4 regions of the Actinoplanes sp. NPDC024001 genome follow, and region 1 is predicted to be linked to each of the others. Evidence: riboswitches for the same ligand, from Rfam matches in the RefSeq annotation. Region 1 holds a riboswitch; each other region holds the start of a gene.

Region 1 (7,643 bases):
CTGGGAGATCGGCCCATGGTCGCGACCGTCGTGCTCGGCATGCGCCCCGGTGCTGGACAGCCGTAGATAGGTGGCCAGCAGGGTCCGCAGCCTTTCGCCTGGTTCGCGGTCTTCCGCGGCGACGCTGGTGAGTTGGTCGAGGTGGGCGGTGACCTGACGTTCGTGCCAGGCGGCCACGATGGTCTGCACGTCGGGGAAGTACTTATACAGCGTGGCCCGGCCGATGCCGACGTGCGCCGCGATCTGCGACATGTTGACCGCCAGACCGTGTTCGGCGATGAGGGTGGCGGTGGCGTCCAGGATGGCCGCGTGCACAGTGTGGCGGTGCTGTTCGACGGTCGAGTCCCACAACTTCGGCACTCCTGCATCGTACGCATTGCCGGTCGCAACTCACTCTGTCATTCTCAAGACACTCTGTATCGCAAAACCGGGAGGGTGAGGAGATGCCAGGTCAAGAGCGGGTCCCCGAGGAGGCTATGCCGCGCTGGGTGAAGGTCTTTCTTGTCCTCGGCGTGCTGCTACTGGTCGTGATCGGGGTGGCGGTGCTGACCGGTCATGGTCCCGGTCGCCATCTGGGCCATGGGTCGGTCCCGGCTGCTGTCGACGGCGAGCCGGGGTGAGGCTGCCGGTGGGGCTGCGCCGGACGGGTCTGCTGTTGCACATCGCTGCGTCCGTCGGATGGCTCGGTGCCATTGCGGCCTCGCTCGTGCTAGCCGGCCTGGCCGTCACCGCCGACGACCCGCGCACGGTCAACGCCGTCTACCTGATCCTGGAGCAGCTCGGCTGGTACGTGCTGGTCCCGTTCGGGATCGCGAGTCTGATCACCGGGGTGACCCAGTCCCTGATCACTGTGTGGGGCCTGGTCCGGCACTACTGGGTGGTCGTCAAACTCGTGCTCACCGCGTTCGCCGTCGCCGTCTTGCTGCTATACACGCGGACTCTCGAAGCTCTCGCCGATACGGCGCGCGTCGCGGCGGACGGCGGACCGCCGATGACCGCCACCGCGTCACCACTCGTTCATGCGGCCGGCGCCGCGATCCTGCTGCTGATCGCACTGGCGCTCTCGGTGTACAAGCCCCGCGGGCTGACTCCGGCCGGACACCGCCGACGCCGCACATGAGCATGGGCTCGGGCATGGACCACGGCGCGATGCCCGGCTTGATGACCGACGCCGCCATGAAAAGCTCATGGACGCCAAGAGCGCGGCATGCGACAAGGATTTTCTGACCATGATGATCAGCCACCACGAGGGCGCGATCGAGATGGCCCGAACCGAGGTGGCGCAGGGTTCCCACCCGGAGGCCAAGGCCCTCGCGCAGAAGATCGTCACCGATCAGCAGGCCGAGATCGCCATGATGACGACCGTCCTCGCACGCCTCTGATCCCGTCGATCCGCGGACGGCCAGGCCTGACGCGCCTGGCCGCCCCGGCCCACTGGCCTGCGCGGTCGGTGTCGTACACGGTATGTGCGAGACGGCGTGGCAACTCCGCGAAACCCGGCAGAACGAAACGGATCTTTGGAAGCCGCCGCCGTGATCACCACGTGCATCCTCGCCGGCCGCTACTTCGAGGCCCGCCCCGAGCGCTGTGCCGGCGCCGCCATGCGTGCCCTGCTGGAACTCGGCGCCAAGGACGTCGCGGTGCTGCGCGGCGGCACTGAACGGCGGATCCCGGTCGCCGACCTCGCGGTGGGGGACCGGTTCGTGGTGCGGCCGGGCGAGAAGATCGCCACCGACGGTGTCATCGAGGACGGCACCTCGGCCGCCGCCGCGGGCATGCTGACCGGCGAGTCGCAACCTCTTCTGGGCCTTCGCCTACCACGTCGCGGCGCTGCCGCTGGCCGCGGCATGCCTGCTCAACCCGATGATCGCCGGAGCGGCCATGGCGTTCAGCTCGCGGTTCGCCGTCGCCAACAACTTGCGGCTGCGCCGCTTCACCAGCATCACGAATTAGTCGTACGACAGCGCCGCCTGCACCCCCGTCAAGGAAGGGTGCAGGCGGCGCTGTGTGATGTCCGGACGCGACGTGCGGTCAGTTGGGGGAACCGACTCAGACCAGGCGCCGGACCACGTAGTTCTTGCTCCAGATCTTCTGCTTGGTGACGGTCTTGCCGGTTCGCGGTGCTGCCCACATCTTGCCGCCACCGGCGTAGATGCCGGCGTGCGTGCCCTTCGTCCCCTTCCGGATGACGATGAGGTCACCGGGGCGGGCGTTGGACTTGGCGACGGCCTTGCCGTACCGCTGCTGCAGGTGGGCCTTGTGCGGCAGCTTCTTGCCAGCCGCCTTCTTGTAGACGTACATCGTGTAGCCCGAGCAGTCGAACCGCTTGGGCCCGGCCGCGCCGAACTTGTACTTCTTGCCCTTGTGCTTCGCCGCTTCGGTCATGACCCGGTTCGCGGCCGCCTTGGACTTGGCGGCCTGGGACGCCGCTGCCTTGACGGTGATGCCGGTCTGGCTGAATGCCACGTTGGTCTGTGAGGACACCTGCGTGAGTGCGACCGTCGAGGACGGCGTCGCGGCGGAGGCTGACTGCGGGGTGCCGAGCCCGCTGGTCAGAAGACCGAGACCCACGGACAGGGCGAGAGTGCCGACTCCCAGGGTACGGGCGGGCCGGCTCAGGGTACTTACGTGCACGGTGAAGGAATCCCTCCGGCACGCCTGCGAGGTTAGCTGTCGGATTCGGGCGCGAAGGTTGCCCGGCCGCACGCTGGCGGCTTCACCCCAAGGCCCTCATAGCCCGGCCGCCGCAGTACGGCGTGCCGGTCGAGGACCGATGGTGGTTCCCCCGTCCCTGCCCCCGATTGCCTCATGACTCGTCATGCTCCTCTCGCGCCGCCGGACCGGGGCAGGGCTCGGCGTGGTCCAGGTCGGCACGACCGGCGAACCTGTGCCCGCCGCCCCTCCTTGATAGCCCAGGCGGCGTCGGTTCCGGCTCCGGAAGGCGATCACGATCAGTGACGGAGGTGACGAGGTGTGTCCGATTGGAAGACCAGTGCGAGGTTTGTCGACACCCGCTGCTCATGCTTGGTCAGCCCAGAGTGCTTTTGATCTGTGAAGGGGAACACTCCGATTTGCACGCGGTTGCTGGACGTGGCCCCGGCAGAGTTCCCCGGTCTGTCGCGTCGACGAAGCCGCCGCGACGGACCTCGATGCGCACCGGTACGGCCACTCCTGCCGACAGTGCCGTTGTGCAGTCAAGCATCGAATCCCCCGCAGGACTACGAACGGCACTCATCGCCGCGGCTCTGATGCTGCTGACCTGTGCCGCGGTGCTGGCCGTTCGGAAGCGGCGGCGCCGGGCCGCGGCGGCCTCGGCGACAGCCGACCGGCGAGAGCTTTGTGCCCTACTGCGCAATGAGCGCACACCGGTCTCGGCTGCGGCCGCGCCGATCTTTACCGCACCCCACGCGGGCGGGCAGCAGCAACGCGCGGTCGGGTCGGTCGACTCGGCGCAGGCCGCGCCGCAGCTGCGAGAATGGATTGGACCCGGTCGGTAGGAACGGGTGGCCGGCTCAGGACTTCACGAGCCGGGCGATCGCCGCGCTCGCTTCCTTGATCTTGGCGTCCACGTCGCCCTCGGCGGCGGCGTGGACCACGCAATGGCGCAGATGGTCCTCGAGCAGGCCAACGGCGACGGCGTGCAGGGCGCTCTTGGCGGCCGAGATCTGGGTCAGGATGTCGATGCAGTAGGTGTCCTCGTCGACCATCCGCTGCAGTCCGCGGATCTGACCCTCGACCCGCTTCAGCCGGGCCATCAGCGCTTGTTTCTCCGCCGAGTACCCGTGTGGCCCGGCCGGTTTCGCCTCACTCATGCCGTGCAAGATACCCGGCACCGGTATGAACCCGTCTCGGCTGCGGACGCGTCCCGGCGGTGCCGCGCCCGCCGGAGTGACCAGGCGGCCACCGAGCTCGCGATGTCGTAACGTGACCCGGTTACCCGCCCCCACCAGCCGACAGCCACGCCGTGGTAGCCGTCGACCCGATACCCGATACCCGATACCCGATACCGCTACCGGGCTGTGCACCGACGTCGACACCTATCTGCGCGGCCTGCCGGTCCCCGAGCAATACCGCGACCTGGTGCACACATCCCACGACCCGCGCCTACTGGGCGCCTACGCGGCCGGTCTGCGGCCTCGCCGCCCGGCAGCAACCGCCACGACCGGCGTCACCCCACCCGGCTCGCTGTGCACAGCCGGCCACCGTCCGAGCCCGCGACGGATCCGCAGGCCGCCGACACGTGGCGGCAGGAGACATCCGACGTCCCGGGCCGATTCGCGCCCCTGGCCGCCAGCCGCCGGTTCATCACCGACCTGCGGGCACTGCTGTGACTCCGTGAGCCGCCGGGGGATGCTGCGGCGTCTGGCGGAAGGATTCACAGACACCCTTCCGCCAGACGTTCTCGCGGCATGGCTGACGCGGAGGCTCAGCGCACCAATTGATAGCCGGCTGCGGCGACGGCCGCAGCCACGCTGTCATCATCGAGCGCCGCGGCGCTGGTCACCGTGACCGCCCCGGTGGCGACGTCGACGCTGACGTCACGCACGCCGGGAACATCGGTGAGCTGCTTACTGACCCGGCCGGCGCAGCCGCCGCAGGTCATCCCGGCGACCTGATACACCGTTCGCGTGCCGTCCGGCACCGTCGCCAGTTCGGTGACCGGGGTCGTGGTGGCGCAGGCGCAAGCAGTATCGCTGCCGCACATCGGCTTCTCCTCGCTGTCGTGTGACTGGTACCGAGCCGGGGGAGCGGTCACGCCCGGACGAGCCGGGCGATGGCGTCGGAGGCTTCCTTCAGCTTCGCGTCGGCGCCCGGCCCACCGTCGCGGGCCGCGTCGACGACGCAGTGCGCGAGATGGTCGTCGAGCAGCCCGAGTGCCACGGTCTGCAGCGCCTTGGTCGCGGCGGACACCTGCGTGAGGATGTCGATGCAGTACGTCTCGTCGTCGACCATGCGCTGCAGGCCCCGGATCTGGCCCTCGATGCGGCGCAGCCGCTTCAGGTAGTAGCCGTGAGCCATGGCCCGCTCCCTCCAGCCGCCGCTACCGTACCCCCCTAGGGTATCCCAGTAAAGCGGCAGTCCAGCGCTGTGACGCGGAAGTCAATCGACGGACGCCCTTGACCCCGTATACCCCCCGGGGGTAACAATGACGCCGAACAGGATACCCCCTGGGGGTACTTAGGAGGTTCGGTCATGTCCCGCAGTCCGCACCGGTGGTGGGCACTCGCGCTCATCGCCCTCGCCCAATTCATGGTCATCATGGACACCTCGATCATCGGCGTCGCCCTACCGAAGATGCAGAACGACCTCGGCTTCACACCGAGCAATCTGTCCTGGGTCTTCAACGCCTACGTCGTCGCGTTCGGCGGCCTGCTGTTGCTCGGCGGCCGCCTGTCCGACCTGTACGGCGCCCGCCGCATCTTCGCCACCGGCTGGGCCGTCCTGCTCGCCGGATCCGCTGCCGCAGGCCTGGCCGGCACCGTCGAACTGGAGCTGGCCGCCCGGGCCGTTCAGGGGGCCGGTTCCGCGCTGATCGCCCCGTCGGCGCTGACGCTGTTGATGATGCTGTTCGGCAACCGGCCCGCCGAGCTCACCAAGGCCCTGGCCCTGTACGGGGCGGCCGCACCGGCCGGTGGTACCGCCGGGGTGTTCCTCGGCGGCGTCATCACCGAATACGTCAGCTGGCCGTGGGTGTTCTACCTCAACATCCCGATCGCCGTGCTCGCCCTGGTCGCCACCCCGGCACTCATGCCCGCCGGCGGCAACCGACCCGGCAGCCTCGATCTGGCCGGTGCGCTCACCGTCACCGGTGGCCTAGCCGCCACCGTCTACGCCATCGTCCGCGCCCCCGAGATCGGCTGGAACACCAGCCAGACGTGGCTCACCCTTGCCGGTGCCGCCGCCCTGCTGACCGCGTTCCTGGCCATTCAGGCCCGCCGCCGGGAGCCGCTGATGCGGCTCGGCATCTTCGCCAATCGCAACCTGTCGGCTGCCAACCTCGCCCAGTTGCTGCTCGGCGCGGCGTGGATCCCGATGTGGTTCTTCCTCAACCTTTACCTGCAGCAAGTCCTCGGATACAGCGCCTTCCCCAGCGGTGCCGCGCTGCTGCCGATGACCGTCCTCATCATGGCCGGCATGATCGTCCTCGCACCGCGGGTCATCGGCCGGTTCGGCACCAAGGCCACGCTGGTCAGCGGACTGGCGATGCTGGCCGCAGGCCTCGGCTGGCTCGCCCTGATCCGCCCGAGCGGCAGCTACCTGACCGACGTGTTGCCCGCCTCGCTGGTCGCCGCCCTCGGCATGGCCCTGGCCTTCATCCCGTCGCTGGGCACCGCCCTGTCCAGCGCCCGCCCGCAGGAAGGTGGCCTGGCCTCCGGCATCGTCAACACCAGCTACCAGGTCGGCTCCGCGCTCGGCCTGGCCGCCATGACCGCCCTGGCCGCCGCCCACGGCGCCGACACCCTCGGCGACCCGACGGCCCTCACCAACGGCTACTCGACAGCCCTGCTCGGCGCCGCCGGCATCGCCGCCGCAGCCGCCGTCCTAGCCGCGATCACCCTCACCGGCCGCGACCGTGCACCGGCCACGCAGCCGGACAACACGCCGGCACCCCGATGACCGGCGGGTGCTGTACCAGTGCTCCGCCGGGACCACCGGCAACAGGCCCCGGCGGAGCACCGGACCCGCAGCACGGCGCCAGCACTGCCATCGACACGTCCGTCACGCTTAGCGAAAGAGATGATCGCAATGTCCACCACCCTGGCAGTCGCCAGCCCCGTCACCATCACCGGCTCCGCCAGCCGCGCCGCCCGCGCCGGACTATGGGCACTGCCGGCCTACGCGCTGCTGTTGGGCCTGAGCACCTGGACCCACCAGCCCTCGGTCGACGACTTCGACGCCTACGCCCGCTACATCACCACTGACGTGTTCCTGATCAGCCATCTCGGCGCCAGCATCCTCGGCGCCGCACTCGCCGTCCTCGGCGTGACCGCGGTCACCACGCTGATCTCGCACGGCCGCGCCGCCCGCACCGCCGTCACCGGCCTGGTGCTGACCACCGTCACCAACGTGTTCCTGGCCGCCACATTCGGCAGCGCCACCTTCGTCCAACCCGGCATCGGCCGTGCCCACCTCGATGGCACGCCCGGCATGCCGGCCCTCAACGCCGACACCGCCTACGGCCCCACCTTCTTCGCCGTAGCCCTGACCGCCACGTTCTTCCTCATCGTCTCCGCGGTCGTCCTCGGCACCGCGATCGCCCGTACTGACCGGCGACTGCGCTGGCACGGCGTCGCCTACGCCGTCCTGCTCCCGGCCTTCGCCGTCACCGGCTTCGCGTTGCAGGCAGCCCAGCCGTGGACCGGCTTCACCCTCGCCGCCGCGACCGCTGCCCTGGCCGTACGCCTGCCTAGGCTCCAACGGCGTCAGCCGTGACGGCCGAATCCCGCCGACGCCTTCGAGGCCCGCCCACCGCACGGTGGCGCGGGCCTCGCCGGTGGGCGAGTTCCGCAATCAGCTCTCGGCCGCGACTATGTCGTTGGTGCGGGGGCGGCGAGGATCGACTGCACCGTGGCGGTCACGATCCGGGCGGCCCGCGCCCGCGTCGAGACGGGCAGGCGGATCTCCTCCGCGGGCACTGGCGG
Region 2 (7,643 bases), on a different contig from region 1:
TCTCGCCAGCGCCCGCCTGGACGGCTGGGACGGCCTGGTCGAGCAGCAGAAGGAATACCTGGACGCGTTCTGGGACCACTCCGACGTCCGGGTCGACGGCGACCCCGAGGTGCAGCAGGCGGTCCGCTTCGGCCTCTTCCACACCCTGCAGGCCGGCGCCCGGGCCGAGAAGCGCCCGATCGGTTCCAAGGGCCTCACCGGGCCCGGCTACGACGGCCACACCTTCTGGGACGCCGAGACGTTCGTCCTGCCCGCTCTGACGTACACCCAGCCGTCCGCGGCGGCCGACGTGCTGCGCTGGCGGCACTCGACCCTGGACCTGGCCCGGGAGCGGGCCCAGACGCTCGGCCTGCAGGGCGCTGCCTTCCCGTGGCGGACCATCCGCGGCCAGGAGTGCTCCGGCTACTGGCCGGCGGGCACGGCCGGGTTCCACATCGGCGCCGACATCGCCGACGCGGTCCGCCGTTACGTCCAGGCCACCGGCGACTACGACTTCGAGCGTGAGGTCGGCCTGGAGCTGCTGGTGGAGACCGCCCGGCTGTGGCGCTCGCTGGGTCACCACGACCGGCACGGGCGTTTCCACATCGACGGCGTCACCGGCCCGGACGAGTACACCGCCGTGGTGAACGACAACATCTACACCAATCTGATGGCGCAGCAGAACCTGATGACCGCGGTCGAGGCGTGCAAGCGGCATCCGGACCTGGCCCGCCGGTTCGGGGTGGACGACGAGGAGGCGGCGTCCTGGCGGGACGCGGCGGCCGCCGTGCACATCCCGTACGACAAGGAGCTGGGCGTCCACCAGCAGTGCGAGGGCTTCACCCGGCTGCAGGAGTGGGACTTCGAGGGCACCCCGCCGGAGGGTTACCCGCTGCTGCTGAACTACCCGTACTTCGACCTGTACCGCAAGCAGGTGATCAAGCAGGCCGACCTGGTCATGGCCATGTACATCCGCGGTGACGCGTTCACGCCGGAGGAGAAGGCGCGCAACTTCGCCTACTACGACGCGCGGACCGTACGGGACTCGTCGCTCTCGGCCTGCATCCAGGCCGTGCTGGCCGCCGAGACCGGGCACCTGGAGCTGGCCCACGACTACCTGGGCGAGGCCGCCCTGATGGACCTGCACGACCTGCACCGCAACGCCCGGGACGGCGTGCACGTGGCGTCGCTGGCCGGGTCCTGGATCGCACTGGTCGCCGGCCTCGGTGGCATGCGTGACTTCAACGGCCAGCTCAGCTTCGCTCCGCGCCTGCCCAGCCGGATCAACAACCTGGAGTTCTCGCTGCTCTGGCGTGGCCTGCGGCTGCGGGTGAACGTGACCTCCGAGGAGGTCACCTACTCGCTGCGCAACGGTGGCGGCTCGGCCCGGCTCACCCTGCTGCACCACGGCAAGGAGATCGAGGTCACCCAGGTGCGCCCGGTGACCATGGCGATCCCGCCGGCGCTGCCGGTGGGCGCCGCGCCGTCGCAGCCGGCCGGCCGGGCGCCGGTGCGCCGGGCCGTGCACTAGAAGCGCCCAGACGCGAGAACGGCCCCCGCCCTGCAGGGCGGGGGCCGTTCTCGTAGGTCGGGGTTGCTGTTGCTAGAGCATCGAGACGTGCACGTGGTCAGTGTGGTCACTGACCCCGCTGTACGAGCGCCATTCGCCCGTGGCGGCGAACCAGATCTGCTTGTACCAGATCACGTAGTAGATGCCGAGTTCGTCGGCGTTGCGCACCAGGAAGGCCGTCAGGTTGTTGCCGTACTTCATCTCGTCGGTGCTGTCCGCCGAGGAGAAGCCGCTCTTCTGCAGCGACCAGTCGCAGGCCCGGCCCTTGGGATGCTCGAACGGCCCGCCGTTGCGGTGACAGCCCACGAAGCGTTTGAAGCCCGCCTTGCGCACTTCCTTGTACATGTGCAGGGTGCGCTTGGTCACACAGCCGCTGGTGGTCTCGTCCTTCTCCGTGCAGCCCTCGGGGGAGAACCCGCCGTTGCTGTTGCGCGGAGCCGGGTCCGCTTCCTTCGACTTGGCGTCGACCAGGCCCTCGTTGATGGTCCGGTTGAGGCCGGTCGAGCCACCCAGCAGGTCGATCTGCTTGTTGGCCGCGGCCTTCTGCTTGGTCAGCGCGGTCAGCTGCTGCTGCTCGTTCTTGACCTCGGCGTCGAGCGCGGCTTTCTTCTCGCTGACCGTGGCGATCGCCTGGTTCAGCTCGCGCAGCTTGCCGTCGTGCAGGCGGTTGATCTCCTCCAGCGAGATCGCCTTGCTCATGAAGTCGGACGACGTGCTGGCGTTGAGCAGGAAGCCGACGGCGCTGAGGTCGCCGGTCTGGTACTGCTGCGCGGCGATCTTGTTGACCTCGGGAATGAGGACGTCGCGCCGGGCTTCGGCAGCCGCCAGCTCGCTGGTCAGCTTCTTCTGGTTCTTCCGGGACGCGGTGACGGCGGCCTTGGCGTTGACGAAGCGTCGGTTGGTCGACTCCATCAGGTCCGACATCAGGGCGTCGTCCTCGTCCTCAGCACTCGGCGAGCTACCGCCCGGCGCTGCGGTCGCCATTGTGGCGGGAGCCACAAACAACGCAACTGCCATGAGCGGTGCCAGGGCTAACGTCAGCCACCGGCGGGGACTTGCGGTCATCAAGCAACAGTTCCTTCCTAGTCACCGCCGACCGAGTTAGCTGACGGGTTCGGGACGGAAGCAATCCCTACCGCATTACGCGGATTCACCCCAGTGACCTGGTTCCCCGGCTCACCTTTCGGCGATTGGGCGGCGGCCTGCCGGCAACTCGGGGGCGGTGCCGTCCTGGCAGGACCGGCGGCCAGTTTACCCGAGATATCGCCGCGCATCAGGACCCACGGAACCGCCAAAAGTGTTACCGGACAACGACATTGCGTAATCAGGTCACCAGCCGTGTGCAGGCAATTGCCGTGCGTACGAGAACTGTCGATCTGTCGATGCAGTCGGTATGGTCGATCCGGTTCCCGACCGGGGACCGCCGCCTAATCGCCCGTTGCGGCGAGCCGGGGAACCATATTTCCTCCGGGGTGAATCCGCGAATGCGGTAGGGATTTCCTTCGTCCCGAACCCGTCAGCTAACCCGGCCGGCGGCCGACGGAAGGAAATGCCTGTGCAGGATCTGACTGCGCGGCGATTAGCAGCGGTGATGGCGCTGCTCATCGCCGTGTGCGGGTTGGCCGTCGCCCCGACGCCGGCCACCGCGGCCCCCCGCCCCCTCGCCGCCCCCGGCGACAACGGTGACGACGGTGAGGGCGGTTCCAAGTCCCTCGTCACCCAACTGGAAGAGGCCTCCCGAGGTTTCGTGGAGGCCAAGGCCAAGTTGAAGAAGTCCAAGCAGCAGCAGGCCGACCTGGCCGCGGAGCTCAAGCGGCTGGACGCCGCGCTGGGCCCGCAGCAGGCGGCCCTGGACGAGCTCGCGAAGCAGGCGTACACCACCGGCCGGGTCGGCCCGATGTCCGCCCTGATCACCGCGAACACGACCGACACCTTCCTGGACCGGGCCGAGACGCTGGCCACCGTGGCGGCTCAGCAGAACGAGGCGATCGCCGACCTCAAGGCCACCCGGGACGCCCAGCAAAAAGCCAAGATCGCCATTGACGCGGCCATCCGTGACGAGCAGAAGCAGGTCAACGTGATGGCCAAGCGGAAGGCTCAGGCCGAGACCGCGCTCAAGGAGGCGAACCAGGGCGAGGACGCCGACCAGCCCGGTGACAACGACAGCGGCGGCAGCTCCGGCGGCGGCTCCAGCGGCGGCGGCAGCGCGTCGGCCGACCCGGCGCCGGGCGGCAGTGGCTGCACCGAGGACGACCCGACCACCGGTGGCTGCCTCAGCCCGCGCATGCTGCACGCGTACCAGGAGGCGCGCGAGGACGGGTTCACCCGGTTCACGCGCTGCTTCCGCGAGCAGAACAGCGGTGAGCACCCGAAGGGCCGGGCGTGCGACTTCTCCTCCGAGAAGAACACCTTCGGCGGCGACGCCACCGGCGGTGACAAGACGTACGGCGACAACCTGGCGAAGTACTTCATCAACAACGCCGACGAGCTGCAGGTGCTCTACGTGATCTGGTACCGCCGGATCTGGCTGCCGAGCAGTGGCTGGAAGTCCTACAGCGGGGCGGGTGGCGACCCGTCCAGCGACCACACCAACCACGTGCATCTCTCGGTCAACTGACGCGGCCGGGGCGGGGGTACGGGACCTACTTGCGCATGTAGGTCTCGTACTCCCGCATCACGTCCTCGGTCGCGCCGTCGGCCCGGATCTGCCCCGACTCGAGCCAGATGCAGCGGTCGCAGGTGTCCCGGATCGACTGCTCGCTGTGGCTCACCAGGAAGACCGTGCCGGCCTCGGCACGAAGCTCCCGCACCCGCTGCTCGCTGCGCCGGCGGAACTTGGCGTCACCGGTGGCCAGCGCCTCGTCGATGAGCAGGACGTCGTGCTGCTTGGCGGCGGCGATCGAGAAGCGCAGCCGGGCGGCCATGCCGGAGGAGTACGTCCGCATCGGCAGCGAGGAGAAGTCGCCCCGCTCGTTGATGCCGGAGAACTCGATGATGTCGTCCTTCTTCGCCTTCACCTCGGCCGGTGACATGCCCATCGCGAGGCAGCCCAGCTCGACGTTGCGCTCACCGGGCAGCTCGTTCATCAGGGCCGCGTTCACACCCAGCAGCGAGGGCTGCCCGGCGGCGTAGATCTTGCCGCGGGCGACCGGCAGCAGGCCGGCCACCGCGCGTAGCAGCGTGGACTTGCCGGAGCCGTTGCTGCCGATCAGACCGATCGCCTCACCCCGGTACGCCACGAAGCTCACGCCCTTGACGGCGTGCACCTCCCGTACGGTAGCGGCCCTGGTGTTGGTGACCAGCCGCTTGAGGCTGACCAGCGGGCTGTTGTTGCCGGGCGCCGCGGAGCTGTGCACCTTGTAGATGACATGGGCGTTGTCCGCGATGACGGTGGGGATGCGCTCGCTGTCAGCCACGGCCGTAGCCCTTCTCTCCGCGCCAGAAGTACACGTAGCCACCCAGGCCGACGACGAGGGTCCAGACGACCGCCTGGATCCACAGCAGGGTCGGCGAGCCGGCCAGCGGGACGTCCTCCATCAGCGAGTGCCGGGTCAGCTCGATGAAGATGAGCAGTGGGTTCGCCTCGACCACGGCGAGCGGCCAGCCGCTGAGGTGGTTCTCGAACAGGGTCACCGGGTAGAGCACGGCCGACCCGTAGAGCCAGAACCGCATGATGAACGGCGTCAGCTGCTTGATGTCGCGGACCTTGGACCCGAGCCGCGCCATGAACAGCGCCAGGCCGGTGTTGAAGACCGAGTGCAGCAGCGCCACCGGGATGATCAGGAGCCACTGCACGGTGATCGGCTCGCCGGTGAGCAGCATGATGCCCATCAGGACGAACAGGGCAACGACGTAGTTACGGATCTCCACCAGGGCGACCGACAGCGGCAGGCTGCCCCGCGGGAAGTGCAGGGCGCGGATCAGCCCGAGGTTGCCGGTGATCGCGTTGATGCCGGACTGCACCACCGACTGGGTGAAGCCGAAGACGAACACGCCGGCACAGAGGTACGCGATGAAGTTCGACACCCCGTTCCGGCCGCCCAGGATCACGCCGAAGATCACGTAGTACACGGCGGCGTTGATGATCGGAGTGAGGACCTGCCACACCATGCCGAGCTTGGTGTTGCCCAGCGCCGAGGTCATCTTGGCGCTGGCGTGCGCCTGGATGAAGTGCCGGTACGACCACAGATCGCGCGTGTACTCGAGGAGGCTGGGTAGCCGTCCTGAAGCGCTCAGACCGTGCCGTCGGGCCATCTCCTTGAGAGAGAGCCCGGCGCCGGGGTCGGCGACCGCCGTCTCTGGCATGGGGTGGTGCTCCGATCTTGTCGGCCCGTAGGAGGCAGCGGGTTCCGGTGACTTGCGCGAGAACACAGCTAGCAGCATGACAGGCACCCGCCGACATCGATGAAACGGGTTCGTATCGACGTGGCTGTTGACGGTACTTGACCAAACGGCGGAACGCAACCGTTACGTCGTACCGTTATAGTGACCGTGTGGCGACAGTAAAGCGCGCACCTGCCGGAGCGGCGGTGCTCCGAGGCGACATCACCGTGGCGATTCGCAACGCGGTCATGAACGAGTTGGCGGAAGTCGGCTATGGCCGATTGTCCATCGAAGCCGTGGCGCGCCGCGCGGGGGTCGGCAAGACTGCGATCTACCGGCGGTGGAGCAACAAGCTCGAGATGGTCCTGGAGATCATTTCCGACGTGGCCGAGCGAAAGGTGCCCCTTCCGGACACCGGGAGCTTCGCCGGCGATCTCGAGCTGCTGATGATGATCGTGAGCCGGGCGCTGCAGCACCGCATCGCCTCCCAGATCATCCCGGACCTGATGGCCGAGGCCGCTCGCAACCCGCAGATCGCCGAGACCCTGCAGCGAGCGCTGCACACCCACCAGAAGGCGGTCGGCGAGAAGCTGGTCGGTCAGGCCGTCGCTCGCGGCGAGCTGCCCGAGGGTACGGATGCGAACCTCGCCGTCAGCCTGATCCTCGGCCCGCTGTACTGGCGTCTGGCGGTCGCGAGGCAGCCGCTGGCGGACGACGACCTGGAAAAGCTCTCCCAGGCCGTGACAGCGGCTCTGAAGGGCGCTGCCGGGGCCTGAGAGGCCGCAACCGGCTGCTTCCCGAACCGCACCCGTCCGCAACTCAAGAATTCCTGGGCTCCGCGATCCGGTGACCGAAGGGATGGGCTGACCCCGACCCGCCCCCCGGAGCCGGAGAAGATGACCCCTCTCGACGACGCCTGGCCCGACACGACCGTGCGCGAAGCCACGGTGCTCGACGCCACCGCACTGCTCGCCATCGCCATGGGTGGTGCGGCCGACCCCGGCGCGCGCCCACTCTCGAAGCGCCCGAAGGTGGTGACCGGAGCCGCGGTGACCGGCGCGTGGCGCAGCCCCGACGGGGTGGTCCGGCTTCAGCTGCGTACCGACGGCACCTATGCCGGTGAGGTCGCCGGCCGGCGCCGCCCGGCCCGCGGCACCTACCAGATCGACGGCGCGTCGGTGCTGCTGCACGACGACGACTCCGGGCTCAACACCCCGGTCACCGTTCACGAGGGCGAACTGGAGATGGCCGGCCACCGGCTGCTGCCGGTCGGGTAGCCCGCCTTCCCCCATCGGCTCCCGGCCGCGATGCTGTGCCCATGATCGATTGGTTGAACAGCCCGGCTCTGGTGGCGTTCGGCGTTCCGACCTCGTGGGCCGAGGTGCTCGGCTTCGTCACCGGCCTGGTCAACGTCGGCCTCCTGGTCCGCCGGCACATCCTCAACTGGCCGCTCGGCATCCTCAACGTGCTGCTCCTGATGGTCGTCTTCTGGAGCGCCGGGCTCTACGCCGACTCCGGGCTGCAGATCGTCTACGTGATCCTCGGCTGTTACGGCTGGTGGGCCTGGCTCCACGGCGGGCCGGACCGGACCCGGCTGGTGGTCCGCCACACCACCCGGACGGAGTGGATCGGCCTGGCGGTGGCCGGGGTGCTGCTGACCGGTGGCCTCTGGCTCTTCCTCGACCGGCTCACCGGGTCCACGGTGCCGCTGGCCGACGGGCTCACCACGGCGCTGTCGCTGCTCGCCACCTACGGCCAGACCCGCAAGCTG
Region 3 (7,643 bases), on a different contig from region 1:
CAGGACCGCGGCGAGGCCCCGGCGGTTCAGCCAGCCGTCGAGGCGAGCCAGGCGGCTGCCGGCGCGGGCCTGCAGGGCGCCGCGGCCGGCCCAGCGGCCCGCGTAGTAGGTGGCGGTCGCCGCGATGATCGCGGCGGCCAGCGCGGCGAGCGCGCCCGTGGCCGCGCCGAGAAGCAGACCGCAGAGCAGCGTGATCGCCGTCCGCGGGACCAGAACGGAGAGCAGCAGGCCACCGACCACCGCGACCGCGGCCGGCGCGCCCGGGCCGAGGGTGTCGACGCTGTTGCCGATCTCCCGCAGCGGGAGCGTGGTGGCGGCCACCGCGAGGGCGCCCACCACGACGCCGAGCGTGCCGAACCGGACGAGACGGCGCTTCCAGCCCGACGGGGCAGCCTGCGCAACGGCCTGAGGGTCCGCGGAGTCAACGCCCCGCGGGGCGATCAGGATGTCGGTCATGCAGGCATACCGCCCCAACGCTCGTCGGTCAAAGACAGGTCATACAGTGCCGGCCGCAGCCAGCCGTTCACCCCGCAGCCGGTCGGCCCAGCTGTCGTCCAGGGGCGCAAGCCTATCCGCGCCGGTGGACCAACGCAGTAGCAGATCGGCTATCGCTGGGTTGCGAGCGAGCGCCGGTCCGTGCGAGTAGGTTCCCAGGATTTTCCCAGCCCAGGCCCCCTCGGTCTGGCCGTCGTTGCCGACGCCCGCGGTCACGCGCGCCAGCGGCGCGGCGTGCGCGCCCAGGTGGGTACGCCCGCCGTGGTTCTCGAATCCGGTCAGCGGCGGCAGGCCGAGCCGGGGGTCGACGTCGCCCCGCAACTCGCCGACCGCACGGGTGACGCCGCGGTCCGAGGAGAGGTCCAGCAGTCCCAGTCCCGCGCACTTCGCTCCCTTGGCGAAAAACGAGTGACCGAGCAACTGGTAACCGGCACAGATGGCAAGAACCGACGCGCCCTGGTTCACCGCGCGGTGCAGACCACCGTCGGTGATCAGCCGCTGCGACGCGAGCGCCTGCGGGCCGTCCTCGCCGCCGCCGATCAGGTAGATGTCGGCCGTCGACGGCATCTGCTGGTCGGAACGGACCTCGTAGGTCTCGACCGGGATGCCACGGGCGGCCGCCCGGTGCGCCAGGATCAGCAGGTTGCCCCGGTCGCCGTACGTCGACAGAAGATCGGGGTAGATCCACACGATCCGCAGGGCCTCAGTTGACACGGTCCAACTCCGCTCGGATGTCCTGGAACGCCGTGTAGTTGGCGATCACTTCGAGGCGGCCGGGCGGTACCGCCCGCAGCGCCTCGTCGAAACTGAGTACGTGCCGGAACGGCACCTGGTTCACCTGGAGCCGGACGGCCAGGTCGTAGGCCCGGTCCCCGGTGATCAGAACCGGACGGGTGCGCAGCGGCGAGAAATCGACGTCCCACAGCCACGACGTGTCCAGGCCGTCGGGGTCCCGCGCGTTGATGGAGAGCAGCGTAGGGGCCATGTCGGCCATGTCGAACGCCTCCAGCCAGCTGGCCGGGTTCTTGGCCAGCAGCAGGCGGATGTTGCGGCCGTCCCGGTCCACCTGGGCGTAGCGGCCGGCGATCGACGTCACCCGGGAGAGGCGGGGGAGCGCCTCTATCGGGCGGACTCCGAACTCGGCGGCGACCGCGAGCGCGGTGGCCGCGTTACCGATGTTGACCCGTCCCGGAAGCTGGAGCTTGACCAGGTGCCAGTCGCCGCGCGGGTCGATCACGCCCTCGTCCTCGACCACCCAGTTCGGGCGGGGACGGCGCAGCGGGCAGCCGGTGCACCACCACTCGCCGCCGGAGCGCTCGATCGGGTGGCCGCTCTCCGGGCAGACGAACGAGTCGTCGAGCCAGCGCTGGCCGGCGCTGAACCAGGTCACCTGCGGGCTGCTGCTGGCGGCCCAGACCACCATCGGGTCGTCCGAGTTCGCCACCACCCGGATCTCGGGGTGGCCGGCGAGCGTGGTCTTCCACAGCTGCGCCATCATCGCCACCTCCTTCGCCCGGTCGAGCTGGTCGCGGGAGAGGTTGAGCAGCGCCACCACCTTGGGCCGGGTGGAGTCGATCACCTGGGCCAGGTAGTGCTCGTCGACCTCGAGCACGGCGAACGGAGTGTGACCTTCCTTCGCCAGCGCCGAGGTGTGGCCGGTCGGCATGTTCGCGCCGAACGAGTTGGTGGCGACCCGGCCGAGCACGCCGACCGCGGCGGCGGTGAGCCGGGTGGTCGTGGTCTTGCCGTTGGTGCCGGAGACGAGCGCCACAGCCCGGCCGGACGAGAGGTGGGCCAGCAGATCCGGGTCGATCTTGAGGCCGATCCAGCCGCCGATCACCGAGCCGTCGCCGCGTCCTGCTGCCCTGGAGAGCGCTGCCGCGGTCTTCGACGCGGTGGTCGCGACCTTGGCGATGAGAGGCATCTTCCCGTCCGTCACGCCAGCGAGGGTACCGGACGCAATTGTTACGTCGAGTTGCCAGACCATCAAGATCAGCACACGGCCGCATTGTCCCCGGTCCGGGCGTTTCCGGCGAGGAACCGGGGTTGCGCCGGACTTTTTCTGTGTTCTGGTTCACCCGTAACCCTAGACGCTGCGTGTTTGGCTCATCGCTTTGCGTCGCGGCATTTGTCTCGCTGAGCTAACAAACTGGACAGTCCCCAGTGTGCCAATTACGTAGCGTGATTGTCCCCACGCTGACGATCAAGCCGGAATTCAGGTAGCAAGGTTCCGCCGGCAGCAAACGCTCGCCGGTCGCGACGAACCGGTTCACGCCGAGCCCTGCCCCGGACCGGACGACGCGACCGCCTTAAGCACCGAAAGACACAAGGCATCAGGGGGCAGGGACGGGGGACCCATTACCGGTCCGTCCCGCACCGCAGCAGTCAGGCGGCGCATTCGGGACAACCTTGGGGTGAAGCCGCTCCGGCGGCCGGGCAACCTTCCCGCCCGAACCCGACAGCTAACCTCGCAGGCGTGCCGGAGGGAATTCTCTACCGTGCACGAACACAGTTCGCGCCGGGGCCGTCGCATGTCCGTCGGTACCGGCACTGTCGCACTGTCTCTGGGTCTCTGCCTCTGCGCCGGCCAGCTGGTCGCCGCATCGCCCGCCGCGGCGTCGACGCCGACCAGCGTCGTCCCGGTCGCCGCCAGCTCGGCGGCAGCGAAGGTCAAGCCCAAGCTGAGCGCCTCGCTCAGCACCCGGAAGCTCTCCAAGGGCTCCACCCTCAAGGTCACCGCCAAGGTCATCAACCCGCGTACGGGCAAGGTCGCCAAGGGCACCGTACGGCTCCAGAGCTGGAGCAAGGGCGCGTGGCGGACCGTCGACAAGGCCACCGTCAAGAGTGGTGCGGTCAGCCTCACCATGAGGCCCAGCACGGCGGTGACCATCCGGACCTACTTCAGTGGCACCGGCTACAGCCCGGTCTCCACCAAGAAGGTCAAGGTCTCGGTCCGGCCCGGCGGCGCCGCGGTCCTCGCCGAGGCCAAGAAGCACACCGGGGCGCTGTACCTGTTCGGTGCGGCCGGCCCCAAGCGGTTCGACTGCTCCGGCTTCACGAAGTACGTCTACAAGAAGGCGGTCGGCAAGAGCCTTCCGCACAAGGCGAACTCGCAGCAGAAGTACGGCAAGGCCGTCTCCAAGGGCAACAAGCAGATCGGCGACCTGATCGTCTTCCGCAAGGGTTCGTACGGGTACCACGCCGGCATCTACGCCGGTAACGGCTACATCTACGACTCCCCGCACAGTGGTGCGCGGGTCGGCAAGCACAAGATGTGGAGCAAGAACTACGTGGTGCGCCGTCTCGTTGCGTGAGCGGTGCGCGGTCCCGCGGCTGGTTCAGCGTGCGGGACAGTAGTAAGTAAGGAAGAGGAACTACGCCTGTGGGGCACGACCCGGTTCGGGTCGTGCCCCACAGGCGTTCCCGGGGTTGATCCGTCGTCGCTTGTTCCGGCCGGGCCGCTGTCCCTCTGCTGAGCGCTGCCGGCCAGCCGCGTCGCGGCTCCGCCCGCCGCCGGGGTGGGCGGCGGCGCCGTCCAGGAGCAGATCCGCAAGGACGCCCGACCGCGGACCCCGCTCCGGGCTCCTGCCATCACATCGGCTGCCGGTCACCCGATCACCTTCCCCGCTCCTCTTACCTCTTACCGCCGCCTCGCTCGCGTCCCCGCGACCATCTACGACCACCTGCCTTCCCCCTGCCTCCGGCCGACAGCAGCACCGCTCCGAGCAACGGTGGATCCCGCTTGGCTGACAGCCAGCGTCGTCTCCGGCCGGCCGAGGCAACTCTCAGGCGCAGCCGGGCGGACCGGCTGGCGGTCAGCGTCGTTTCCGGCTGGCCGGGGCGACTCTTGGGCGCGGCTGGGTGGGCCGGCGGGATTGTCAAGATAACGGTGTAACTCGATCTATATGGGTTAGTTGCGGCCTGCGGTGAGGCGGCCGTCGAAGGCGAGGTCGAAGGCGTTGAGGGCGGGTTTCCAACGGGTGATCCAGCGGCGGCGGCCGGCGCCGGTCGGGTCCAAGGCCATCACGGCGAGGTAGACGCATTTCAACGCGGCCTGTTCGTTCGGGAAGTGCCCGCGGGCCCGCACGGCCCGCCGGATCCGGGCGTTCACGCTCTCGATCGCGTTCGTCGAGCAGACGACTTTGCGGATCTCGGTGTCGAAGGCCAGGAACGGCACGAACTCGGCCCAGGCGTTCTCCCACAGCCTGACGATCGCCGGATACTTCTCGCCCCAGACCTCGGCGAACTCCAGAAACCGCTGTTCGGCAGCGGCCTCGGTGGGTGCGGTGTAGATCGGCTTCAACGCCTTGGCGATCGCGTCCCGGTGCTGACGCGACGCGTATTTGAACGAGTTCCTGAGCAGGTGCACCACGCAGGTTTGCACCACCGTCCGTGGCCAGACGGTGTTGATCGCATCGGGCAGGCCGGTCAGGCCGTCGCAGACAGCCATCAGCACGTCCTCGGCGCCGCGGTTCTTCAACTCGGTGCACACGCTCAGCCAGAACTTGGCGCCCTCACCGCCGTCGCCGGCCCACAACCCGAGGATGTCGCGGGTGCCTTCGGCGGTCACGGCCAGGGCCACGTAGATCGGCCGGTTGGCGACCTTGCCGTCACGGACCTTGACGTTGATCGCGTCCAGGAACACCACCGGATACACGCGGTCCAGGGGCCGGTTCTGCCACTCGGCCATGCCGTCCATCACCTTGTCGGTGATCGTGGAGATCGTCTGCCGCGACACCTCGGCGCCATACACCTCGGCCAGATGCGCGCTGATCTCCCCGGTCGTCAGACCCTTCGCCGACAGCGACAGCACCATGTCCTCGACACCGGTCAGCCGGCGCTGCCGCTTGCGGACGATCTGCGGCTCGAACGAGCCGTCCCGGTCGCGGGGCACGGTGATCTCGACCGGGCCGACATCGGTCAGCACCGTCTTGGCCCGCACACCGTTACGCGAGTTCCCGCCGTCCTTGCCGGCCGGATCGTGTTTGTCATAGCCGAGGTGATCGGTGATCTCCCCGTCCAGGGCGGCCTCGATCACCCGTTTGGTCAGGTGCTGCAGCAGACCGCCTTCGCCGGTCAGCTGCAAGCCCGCAGCGCGGGCCTGCTCCACCAGCCGGCCGACCAACTCGGCGTCCACACCCTCCGGCGCCGCCGGATCCTTCTTCTTGGCCACCGCCGAAGTATCCACGGCGGCATCGATCGTCATGGTCATCAGGTGTCTCCTTGATCAGGAGTTACACCGTTATTCGTACAGTCCCGGGCCGGCTGGCGGTCAGTGTCGTTTCCGGCTGGCCGGGGCGACTCTTGGGCGCGGCTGGGTGGGCCGGCTGGCGGTCAGTGTCGTTTCCGGCTGGCCGGGGCGACTCTTGGGCGCGGCTGGGTGGGCCGGCTGGCGGTCAGCGTCGTCTCAGGCCGGCCGGGGCAACTCTCAGGCGCGGCCGGGTGGACCGGCTGGCGGGCTGACGGTCAGTGTCGGTTCGGATTGGCCGAAGCTAGTCCCGGGTGCAGCTGGAGGAATCGGCTGGCCGCCAGGGCTGTCTGCAGGCGTTCGAACAGCGCTGAGAGCCAGCTGACCAAGATCGGCATGCGCTCACGAGCGGGCGCTCCCCGGCAGTATCGGCGAGCGTCCTTGTCGCTGGCGATCATTCCTTCCACAGGCTGAGGGTGCGATCATGCCGCCTGCTCCGGGGCCGGCGGGCACCTGCCGAACCACCATGAGCGGCACCTAGGGAGTTGATCTCGACACTCGGCGAACGGCTGGGCGCGCTCGGCCGTCGGTGAGGCGGGTATTGAGCTGCTGGTTGGGTGGGTGAGCGACGGCTGGGTGTGCTCGGCCGTCGGCGAGGTAGGTGTTGGGGCGCTGGTTGGAGGTGGGGGCGACGGCCGGGCCTGATCGGCCGTCGGCGAGGCACCTGACGGAAGCGGGGTTCGGCCGGCTGGTGGTTGCGTGGCCGGGGGCGAGAGAACAGGCGTAAGCGTCGGCCGGGTTGTGGCAGGCGCGCGCGGTGCGCTGTGGGCGGGCTCGTTGGTTTGGGCGATCGGCTGAGCGAGGGGCGATGGTGGTCCCTGCCGTGCGGTGCCTCCGTGGGGGGAGGTGCGGGCCCTCCATGCCGGGAAGACGTGTGGTGCCTCCTGTTAGGGAAGCGCTGTACCTTCCTGCCGGAAGAGCGGGCTGTGCCTTCCTGCCGGAAGAGCGGGCTGTGCCTTCCTGCGGGGAAGAGCGGGCTGTGCCTTCCTGCGGGGAAGAGCGGGCTGTGCCTTCCTGCGGGGAAGAGCGGGCTGTGCCTTCCTGCGGGGAAGAGCGAGCGGTGCCTTCCTGGAGGGAAGAGCGGGCTGTGCCTTCCTGCCGGGGAGAGCTGAGCGGACAGGAGAGAGGCGGGCGCGCGGCCGACGCGCAACAGGACAGCGTCACTCGCTGCAGCGCTCCACTTTCCTCCCCCGGAGCGCTCCACTTCCCTCCCCGCAAGCGCGCGAACGGCTGTGAGCAGCCTCGGAACGGGGACATTTCCGCCCGGCCGAGCTCGATGTCGGAAACCGGACCGGGTCGATCATGGCTGGGCCCTCCACTCAGCGCCACCCTCCGTGAACTGCGGTTTCGTGCGCGAAAACGGCTCGTGAGCGGGCCCATTCGGGTTGCAGGTGGAGGGAAGTGGAGTAGAGTGGGGCTCAGTGGCAGGACCGAGGAATTTTGCACCGAAGCCTGCCGGCCCGAGTTGAGAGGCGGACCGACTCCACCGCGAAGGAGCGGACGCCACGGCAAGGGGGGAAGGGCCGATGTTCCTCGGCACGCACACCCCGCGCCTGGACGAGAAGGGCCGGCTGATCCTTCCGGCGAAGTTCCGTGATGAGCTGGCGGGAGGTGTCGTGATCACGAAGGGGCAGGAGCGCTGTCTTTACGTGTTCCCGATGCCGGAGTTCCAGCGCATCGCCGGTCAGCTGCGCGAGGCGCCGGTGACGAACAAGGCCGCCCGGGCTTACGGCCGGGTGTTCTTCGCCAGCGCGCACGACGAGGTGCCCGACAAGCAGGGCCGGGTGACGATCCCGGCGCACCTGCGGGAGTACGCGAGTCTCGGGCGCGACCTCGTCGTGATCGGGGCCAGCACACGGGTCGAGATCTGGGACAAGCAGTCCTGGGACGACTACCTCTC
Region 4 (7,643 bases), on a different contig from region 1:
GCCACCGACGTGCTCGCCGTGTTCCCCGGGTCGATACGCAGGAGCAGCCGGCGCAGGCGGAGCGTGCCACACGCGTACCCGGAAAGGGTGGCCAGCGCGGCCGAGGCGAGGCCGCGCCGCCGGTAGGGCCGGCCCACCAGATAGCCGAGCTCCGCCTCGCGGAGGTCGGTGTTGACGCCGAAGAGCAACACCTCCCCGAGCGGCCGCCCACCGTCGGCGGTGATGGCGAGCTGAATGCGGCTGCCGTTGGTGCGGCCGTGATAGGCACGCTTGAGATAGGCGAGGCCGGACTCGGCGTCGAACGGTGACGGCATCGGCGTCCAGCGCGCGATCTCCGGTTCGTCCAGCAGAGCGACCAGGTCGTCCAGATCGTCGGGCCGCCACTCACGCAGGACGATGCCGGTTCCCGTCAACCTCAGCGGATAGGGCAGAGGACTGGCGGTCACGTCAGAATCCTGCCCGTATGGACCTGGTTGGTGCCAGTAGCGCTCGATATGAAGGCCTGAACATTTCCTTGGCCGTCTCGGGTCGGATCCCTGATACCGGTCTTGAGCTGCTGAGGTTCGAGGGGATGCCGGAGGCTTTGCCGCCTTTGCCAGATCTTCGGCAGGCAGGCGAGGGGCGGCACGCAGCCTGCTGAAGGGCACCGCGCCGGTAGGCATGATCGGGGCATGTCGGATCGTCACAGCACGGCACATTGGGCCGGATACAACGCCCGCCAGAGCACGCGCGCCGTGCGGGAGTTGTGCCGGCGGGCCATGAGCCTGGCCGGACCCGGTGCCGGGCGCACCGCGATCGACCTCGGCTGCGGGGCCGGCCGGGAGACGCGGGCGCTGCTTGACGACGGCTGGCATGTCCTGGCGATCGACAGCGAGCCGGGCACCGAGGCCCGCCTGCTGCGGACCGTCGGTGGGCGGCATCCCGCACTGACGGTTCGGACGTGCGGCTTCGAGAACGTGTCCGAGTTGCCCGGCGCCGACCTCGTTTATGCCGGCTATGCCCTGCCTTTCCAGCCCCGCCCGTCGTTCGAGAAGCTGTGGACGGTGATCCGCTCCGCTGTCCGGCCCGGCGGCCGGGCAGCGGTGAACGTCTTCGGCGTGCACGACTCCTGGGCCGGCGACCCCACCATGACGTTCCTCGACGGTGCCGAGGCACGCGCACTCGCCGACGGTTGGGAGATCGAGCACTGGCATGAGGAGGACGCGCCCGGCCCGGCGTTCAGCGGACCGAAGCACTGGCACGTCTTCGACCTGATCGCCCGCCGCCTCGCATGACAGCCGGTCGGGCGCGCGTCAGAGCTTGCTTGCGGTGATCTCCATGCCGGCCGCGCGGAGCCGATCCACCAGGGCGTCGCCGATGCCGGTGGCGGGGGTGAGCACGCCACCCTCGGACGGCGGCAGCTTCTCCCGGTCGAAGGCCAGGGCCAGGGCGGACTCGCCGAGCATGACGGCGGTGGCGGCATAGCCGGGGTCGCCCTTGGCGCGGAAGCGTGCGGTGTAGCGCGCGCCCTCCGTGGTGGTGGTGAACAGGTCCATGGTGAAGTGGCCGTTGCGCTGCGTGCTCTCGCTCGGGCCGGTGCCCGGTTTCGGCAGGACCTTGTCGAGCAAGAAGCGGGTGGGCGGCAGCGCCAGCCCGACGACCAGGCCGTTCAGCGCGACCTTGGTGCCGAGGGCCAGCACCGGGGAGAGCGGGGAAGCGCCGACACTCATGGCCTCGCGGTAGCGGAAGCGGCGACCGTAGGCCCAATCTCGCAGGGCGTTGCTGCGCCGGACAATCCGGGTGTTGTAGGACGCCATGACGAACGGGGCCAGGTGGCCGCGCAGGCGCGGGTCCACTTCGGAAGCGGGGAGCGTGAACATGTCCGGCTGGCGACCGAGATCCGGTTCGGCGGCGCGGTCGGGACTCAACGAGTACGGACTGGCGCCCACCTTGCGCAACCGGCGGTCCTTCTTCATCACGTCGACCTGGTTGCGCATCGAGTCGATCGTCCCGCCGCTGATCCCGCCGCGCATGGAGGTCACCACCAGCGTGGTGTCGGTGAGCTCGCCGGCACCGTCTGCCTGGACGCGCTGATGCAGCACGTGGACGCCGATGTCGGACGGAATCGAGTCGAACCCGCAGGAGTGCACGATTCGTGCCCCGGTGCGCCGGGCGATCTCGTGGTTCTCGTCGATGCTGTCCCGGGCGAAAAGGACCTCACCGGTGAGATCCACGTAGTCCGTGCCGGCCTCGGCGCACGCACGCGCGAGAACCCGGCCGTACTTCGCATAAGGACCGACCGTGGTGATGACGACGCGGGTGCGAGCGGCCATCGTGGCCAGCGCGGCTGCATCGGCCGCGTCCGCAACGATGATCGGCCAGTCGACGCCGAGCCGGGCACGGACGGATTCCAGTTTCTCCGCTGAGCGCCCGGCCAGTGCGATCCGGGTGCCCTTCGGTGCGTGGCCGGCGAGATGCCGTGCTACCAGGACACCGACGAACCCCGTGGCACCGTAGACGATCACGTCCAAGTCGCGCGCTCCATCGCTCATGGCTGCCGATTGTGCCCCCTCGGTGGAGGGTCCGCAGCACTCGTTACCGATCAGTAGTGATGGCACGAAAATCTGCTGAGTTATTCACACAAAGGAAGATCAAAGCGGCTAATTTGTGGGAACAAGGTCACCGGTCCCGCTTTCAGGCATGGCCAGCCTCGTCGGGCGGTGACCACCGTCGGCAGTCCGCGATGGCGGACTCCGTGGCCGGAACGCCGAGTCCTGCCGCCGACCACGGATCGAAACCCAACGGCATGGAGCGGGGGACCCACAAGTTCCTCGGCGCTCAGGCGCCTCGGGGTGAAGCCGCCACTGGCGGCCGGGCACCTCTGCCCGAACCCGACAGCTGACCTCGCAGGCGTGGAGGACAACTCATGGTTCAGATCAACAAGCGGTTCCACCGTGCACTCGGCATGGTCGCCGCCGGCCTCGCCGGCACCGTGGGACTGCTCGCTCCTGCCGCGCCCGCCCAGGCTGCAAGCGTGAACTGGGACGCCATCGCACGATGCGAATCCGGTGGCAATTGGCGCATCAACACCGGCAACGGCTATTACGGCGGCCTTCAGTTCAGCCGCAGCACGTGGCGTGCTTACGGCGGCACGAAGTTCGCAACCACGGCCAACCGGGCCACCAAATCCGAACAGATCCTGATCGCTGAGCGGGTGCTCCGCGGGCAGGGAATCGGTGCCTGGCCGCATTGCGGCAGGCGCAACGCATACAAGCCGAGCGCGACCGCGAAGGCCACCCAGCGCAAGGCCACACCACGCGTGACGAACAGTGCGTCTCGCACGCACGTGGTGCGCCCCGGGGACACCCTCGCGGGCATCGCCGACCGTTATGACGTGAGCGGTGGGTGGCAGGCCCTCTATCGGGCGAATGACGGGATCCTGACCAGCCCGCACCGCCTTTACGCAGGTCAGCGACTCGCGATCTGAACACGGGTTTCCGGCCGTCCCGTCGCGGGACGGCCGGAACCGACCTCAGTGGACATCCGGCCGGACGAACTCCGGCTGGTCGAGCACGCGCAGCCAGGAACCGTCGGGCTGACGCCGCACCACCTGCGCACGTGCCCCCGAGCCGTCCCTGGGCGGAGTGGAGGTCAGTGCCAGGTCGCCGCTCATCAGGGTGGGCAGGGGCTGCTCCGGCTCGAACTGCGGCATCTGGGGCAGCAACTGCTCCCAGAGCTGCTGGATCGCCTTGCGCCCGCGTGTCTGGCTGCCCGGTGGGAAGGCCATCACCGCCTCCTCCTCGTAGAGCTCGGCGAGCCCCTCGGCGTCCTTGGCGTTGGCGCGCTCGACGAACAGCCGGGTCAGATCCTCGGGTCGCAATGCCTTCTCTCGATCGGTCATGCGTCCAGCCTTCCGTGAGGGGAATGACAAGTCCAACGCATAGTTCTCATGGCTACTACAATCGACAGTCATGGATCTGCGGCAGCTCGAGTACTTCGTCGCGGTCGCGGAGACCGCCAACTTCACCCGCGCGGCCGAGCGAGTGCACATCACCCAGTCCGGTGTGAGCGCCCAGATCAAGGCGCTGGAGCACGAGCTCGGCGCCCGTCTGTTCGACCGGACCGGGCGCACCGCGCGGCTCACCGAAGCCGGCTCGGCCGCCCTGCGCCACGCCCGCGCGGCGCTCGATGCGACCGCTGACCTGCGCGACGCGATCGACGACGTGAACGGCCTGATCCGCGGTCGGCTCACCCTCGGCATGGTGATCGGATGCGAGGTCGCGCCGCTCTTCGACGCGCTCGCCGCCTTCCACCGCGAGCACCCCGACATCGAGCTGGAGCTGGTCGAGGCGAACTCCGACCAGTTGGTCGCCGGCGTGCGCTCCGGCAGCCTCGACCTGGCCCTGGTCGGCCTGGCCGGCGAGCCACCGGAACACCTGGCCACTCACGTGATCGCCAGCGAGCGGCTGGTGGCGCTGACGCCGTCCGACAGCGAATTGGCCCATAGTGGCCGTCTCTCGGTGACCGCACTCTCGGCGTACCCGATCATCTCGCTGCCGGTGGGAACCGGCATCCGCAACGTGCTCGACCAGGCCCGCGCCGCGCTCGGCATCGGCCCGGCGGTCGCCCTGGTGGCGACCTCGCCGGACACCGTCGCCGGCCTCGCCCGGCGAGGCCTCGGCGTCGCCGTGCTCAGCGAATCGATGGCCGGCGCCTACCCCGAGCTGACGGCGATCCCGATCGATGGGATCGAGATCCCAGCGCTGCTCGCGCTGGTCTGGCAGGAACGCAGCAGCCCGGCCTTGGCCGCCTTCCTGCGGCACTGCCGGGCCGCTTTCCACTGACATTTCGGTACGGAGGGCAAGCTTTTCTGGAGCGAATCAAGAAAACTGCCGGCCTGGAAAACGGCACCGCCACTGGGCTAGCGCCTAGCTGGGCAAGCGACTAGGGTCGCAGTTGTGGGTGGGTTCGAGTGTCGCCCGACGCCGACCCTCAACCAGATTGGTTCCCATGAAGCTGGTGGCCGTAGAATCCCTCTTCAGTTCGATGTCAGTCTCGCCTTCCTGCGAAGGATGTTGTAGATGACCAAGCCGAACATCGACACGACCAAGCCGAGCAGTGCACGAGTCTGGAATTACATTCTGGGCGGCCGGGACAACTTCGAAATCGATCGCATGGTCGGCGATCAAGTCCGAAAGTCGTTTCCGGCCATTGTGGAGGTCGCGCAGGAGCAGCGGAAGTTCCTCGTGCGCGCGGTCGGCTATCTCGTCGAGGCGGGGATCAGGCAGTTCCTGGACATCGGCACCGGCTTGCCAACCGCGAACAATACGCACGAGGTCGCGCAGCGTCTGGCGCCCACCTCAAAGGTGGTTTACGTCGACAACGACCCGCTCGTCCTCGCGCACGCGCGAGCTCTTCTGGACAGTAGCCCCGAGGGCGCCACCGACTATGTCGACTCCGATGTCGAGAACCCGGCCAGGATCGTGGCCGAGGCCGGCCGCACCCTGAACTTCGACGAGCCTGTCGGGATCACCATGCTCGGCATCCTGGGCAATGTCGCGGACTATGCGCAGGCCCGTTCCATCGTCGATCATCTGCTCCACGAGGTGCCTTCTGGCAGCTTCCTTGCCGTCTCCGATGGCACCAACACCAGCAAGGCGATCATTGAGGGGCAGCGGATCGCCAATCAGAGCGGTCATCCCTATCATCTGCGCAGCCCGGAGGAGATCACCGGATATTTCACCGGGCTTGACCTGGTGGAACCCGGTGTGGTTTCCATACCGCACTGGCGGCCGGGGCCTGGTCCGGTGCGTTCCGCCTTGGACGGCTACTGCGGTGTCGGGCGTAAGCCCTAGGTGACGAGAAGATCCGACAATCGACCTTGCCCTGCGTCGGGAGCCTCGGCACCATACGCGGCGTGCCTGACAAGAAGAAACCGACACCGCGCTTGGGCTGGGCCTCAACCTGACCCGAGCCGCCCCTTCGGGCGTGGCGCGCTGAACGCAGTCTCTCATTCCGACGTCGTGAGGGAATGACGTGCCATCCACAACGCCGTCGCCGGACAGTAGTGGGCGGCCGAGCGACGCCTACCAGATCCTCGGGCGGAAGCTTCGTGCGCTGCGGGAGTCCTGCGGCTTGACCCAGGAGGCCGCAGCGCGGCACATCGGAGCGTCGGCGTCAAAGGTGAGCCGGCTGGAGAATGGGCGAGTCGGCCAGAAGTAGTCCGATCTGGACAGCCTCCTGACCCTGTACGGGGTAGCGGACAACAATGACCGGCTTGCTTTCCTGGAGAGCAGCTACCGTCTGCGGGAACCCCGGTGGTGGAATTCCTACAGCAGCGACCTCCCGGAATGGTACTGCTCCTACCTGGTCCTGGAGTCGGCAGCGAAATACATCTGGACGTACGAAGTACGATTCGTTCCCGGGCTGCTGCAGTCCAGGCCGTATGCGGAGGCGGTGATCCGGTCTGCCCATCGGGACGAAGAGCAGGCGTGCCGGCTGGTCGACGTGCGCATGCGGCGGCAGCAGATGCTGTTGCAGCGAGGGACACCCAAACTCTGGGCGATCGTCGAATATGCGGCCCTGGACGACGGGCTCGGCGATCGTGGCGTCATGCAGGACCAAATCGACTTTCTGATCTGGGCCTCCAAGCGCCCGAACGTCAAGATTCAGGTGCTGATGCCAGGTGCGGGTGGCCTTGCCTTCAGGGGCGACTCATTTTCCATCCTGCAGCTGGCGGACTCCGAGGTCGTCTACCAGGAGCACCTGGACTGCGCCCATTTCTCGGAGGGCCGCAAGGCCTCGGAGTTGTATCGGCTCGCCATGAGCGAATTGGTCATCCTTGCTGACGAGCCGAGAAAGGCGCGCAGAACACTCGAGGAGATATCGCGCCGTATCAGGACAGGCTGATCTCCTTGGCTGCCCTGCGGAGATGCGGTTTCCGCCGGCCGGGGCCTGCGCAGATCAGCCTCGTCACAGACCCGGCGTTGCGGGCTGGCAGTGGTCACCCCCGGTCGATGGTGAGTCGGGTAGCATGCCCTTCGCGCCCTCGTAGCTCAGGGGATAGAGCAACGGTTTCCTAAACCGTGTGTCGTAGGTTCGATTCCTACCGGGGGCACCACGATTCACCTGCACCAACAGGCTCAAGCAGCTTCGGTCTGGCCGGAATACCTCTTGCGGTCCATGATGGCCTCGCCCCACACCCACGACCTCATGTTGGCGTCGTTGAGCATCGGTGACAGGCAGTAGTAGGCGCCGAGGTCGTCGCTCCAGCCGGTGTGGTCGCACAGGTAGGCCTTGCCGTCGTTGACGCGCTCCACCCGCCCCCACGGGGGCGCCTCGTTGCCGTAGTAGAGGACTCGCGCCCAGACCGTACGGCAGGTGGCGCTGTAGCGGAGTTGGACGCGGGCGACGAGCCGGCCGATCTGGCCGCTGCCGGCGGGGGTGAGCAGGGTGCGTTCGCGCAGCGTCCGGATGTTGGTGCAGCCGGCCTGATCAGGCCATTCGCCGTCGTAGCGGTAGTCGTCGGCGTTGGCGGCGGTCGGCGTGAGGGTCACGCAGAGGAGGGCTGCCGCGGCGGCGGCGGTGTACTTCCAGCGAGAAATCATGGCGGGAGGATGCCATCCAAAGCCATGGATGCGCGGCCCGCCTGCGCGAAATCGTAT

What was found. A riboswitch is a leader RNA that binds a small molecule or an ion and turns the genes downstream of it on or off. The one in region 1 is predicted to bind cyclic di-AMP.
Region 2: linked by a shared signal. The riboswitch ahead of AB0F81_RS23870 (hypothetical protein) and the one ahead of AB0F81_RS26615 (C40 family peptidase) in region 1 are both predicted to bind cyclic di-AMP.
Region 3: linked by a shared signal. The riboswitch ahead of AB0F81_RS28730 (C40 family peptidase) and the one ahead of AB0F81_RS26615 (C40 family peptidase) in region 1 are both predicted to bind cyclic di-AMP.
Region 4: linked by a shared signal. The riboswitch ahead of AB0F81_RS19020 (transglycosylase family protein) and the one ahead of AB0F81_RS26615 (C40 family peptidase) in region 1 are both predicted to bind cyclic di-AMP.

The regions. Positions count from the first base shown of each region.
Region 1 is NZ_JBEZZB010000072.1:37,225-44,867, forward strand. It holds gene AB0F81_RS26585 (helix-turn-helix domain-containing protein) at 1-360, opposite strand, end outside; gene AB0F81_RS26590 (hypothetical protein) at 444-620, shown strand; gene AB0F81_RS26595 (DUF2269 domain-containing protein) at 617-1,120, shown strand; gene AB0F81_RS26600 (DUF305 domain-containing protein) at 1,188-1,382, shown strand; partial or broken gene AB0F81_RS26605 (heavy metal translocating P-type ATPase) at 1,518-1,802, shown strand; gene AB0F81_RS26610 (hypothetical protein) at 1,815-1,946, opposite strand; gene AB0F81_RS26615 (C40 family peptidase) at 2,050-2,634, opposite strand; cyclic di-AMP (ydaO/yuaA leader) riboswitch at 2,641-2,817, opposite strand; gene AB0F81_RS26620 (metal-sensitive transcriptional regulator) at 3,513-3,812, opposite strand; gene AB0F81_RS26625 (heavy-metal-associated domain-containing protein) at 4,427-4,705, opposite strand; gene AB0F81_RS26630 (metal-sensitive transcriptional regulator) at 4,753-5,019, opposite strand; gene AB0F81_RS26635 (MFS transporter) at 5,194-6,618, shown strand; gene AB0F81_RS26640 (hypothetical protein) at 6,748-7,434, shown strand.
Region 2 is NZ_JBEZZB010000061.1:31,721-39,363, reverse strand. It holds gene AB0F81_RS23875 (glycoside hydrolase family 65 protein) at 1-1,510, shown strand, start outside; gene AB0F81_RS23870 (hypothetical protein) at 1,583-2,614, opposite strand; cyclic di-AMP (ydaO/yuaA leader) riboswitch at 2,623-2,756, opposite strand; cyclic di-AMP (ydaO/yuaA leader) riboswitch at 2,964-3,100, shown strand; gene AB0F81_RS23865 (hypothetical protein) at 3,099-4,166, shown strand; gene AB0F81_RS23860 (ABC transporter ATP-binding protein) at 4,192-4,965, opposite strand; gene AB0F81_RS23855 (ABC transporter permease) at 4,958-5,854, opposite strand; gene AB0F81_RS23850 (TetR/AcrR family transcriptional regulator) at 6,043-6,648, shown strand; gene AB0F81_RS23845 (Atu4866 domain-containing protein) at 6,769-7,149, shown strand; gene pnuC (nicotinamide riboside transporter PnuC) at 7,191-7,643, shown strand, end outside.
Region 3 is NZ_JBEZZB010000082.1:23,212-30,854, reverse strand. It holds gene AB0F81_RS28745 (VTT domain-containing protein) at 1-456, opposite strand, end outside; gene AB0F81_RS28740 (glutamine amidotransferase) at 496-1,209, opposite strand; gene AB0F81_RS28735 (MurT ligase domain-containing protein) at 1,199-2,419, opposite strand; cyclic di-AMP (ydaO/yuaA leader) riboswitch at 2,800-2,987, shown strand; gene AB0F81_RS28730 (C40 family peptidase) at 3,027-3,809, shown strand; gene AB0F81_RS28725 (IS256 family transposase) at 4,406-5,668, opposite strand; gene mraZ (division/cell wall cluster transcriptional repressor MraZ) at 7,270-7,643, shown strand, end outside.
Region 4 is NZ_JBEZZB010000044.1:11,683-19,325, forward strand. It holds gene AB0F81_RS19005 (GNAT family N-acetyltransferase) at 1-446, opposite strand, end outside; gene AB0F81_RS19010 (class I SAM-dependent methyltransferase) at 672-1,274, shown strand; gene AB0F81_RS19015 (saccharopine dehydrogenase NADP-binding domain-containing protein) at 1,293-2,531, opposite strand; cyclic di-AMP (ydaO/yuaA leader) riboswitch at 2,759-2,907, shown strand; gene AB0F81_RS19020 (transglycosylase family protein) at 2,906-3,466, shown strand; gene AB0F81_RS19025 (nuclear transport factor 2 family protein) at 3,512-3,859, opposite strand; gene AB0F81_RS19030 (LysR family transcriptional regulator) at 3,951-4,823, shown strand; gene AB0F81_RS19035 (SAM-dependent methyltransferase) at 5,061-5,834, shown strand; gene AB0F81_RS19040 (helix-turn-helix transcriptional regulator) at 6,016-6,201, shown strand; gene AB0F81_RS19045 (DUF5753 domain-containing protein) at 6,352-6,888, shown strand; tRNA gene AB0F81_RS19050 (tRNA-Arg) at 7,024-7,099, shown strand; gene AB0F81_RS19055 (DUF2690 domain-containing protein) at 7,122-7,586, opposite strand.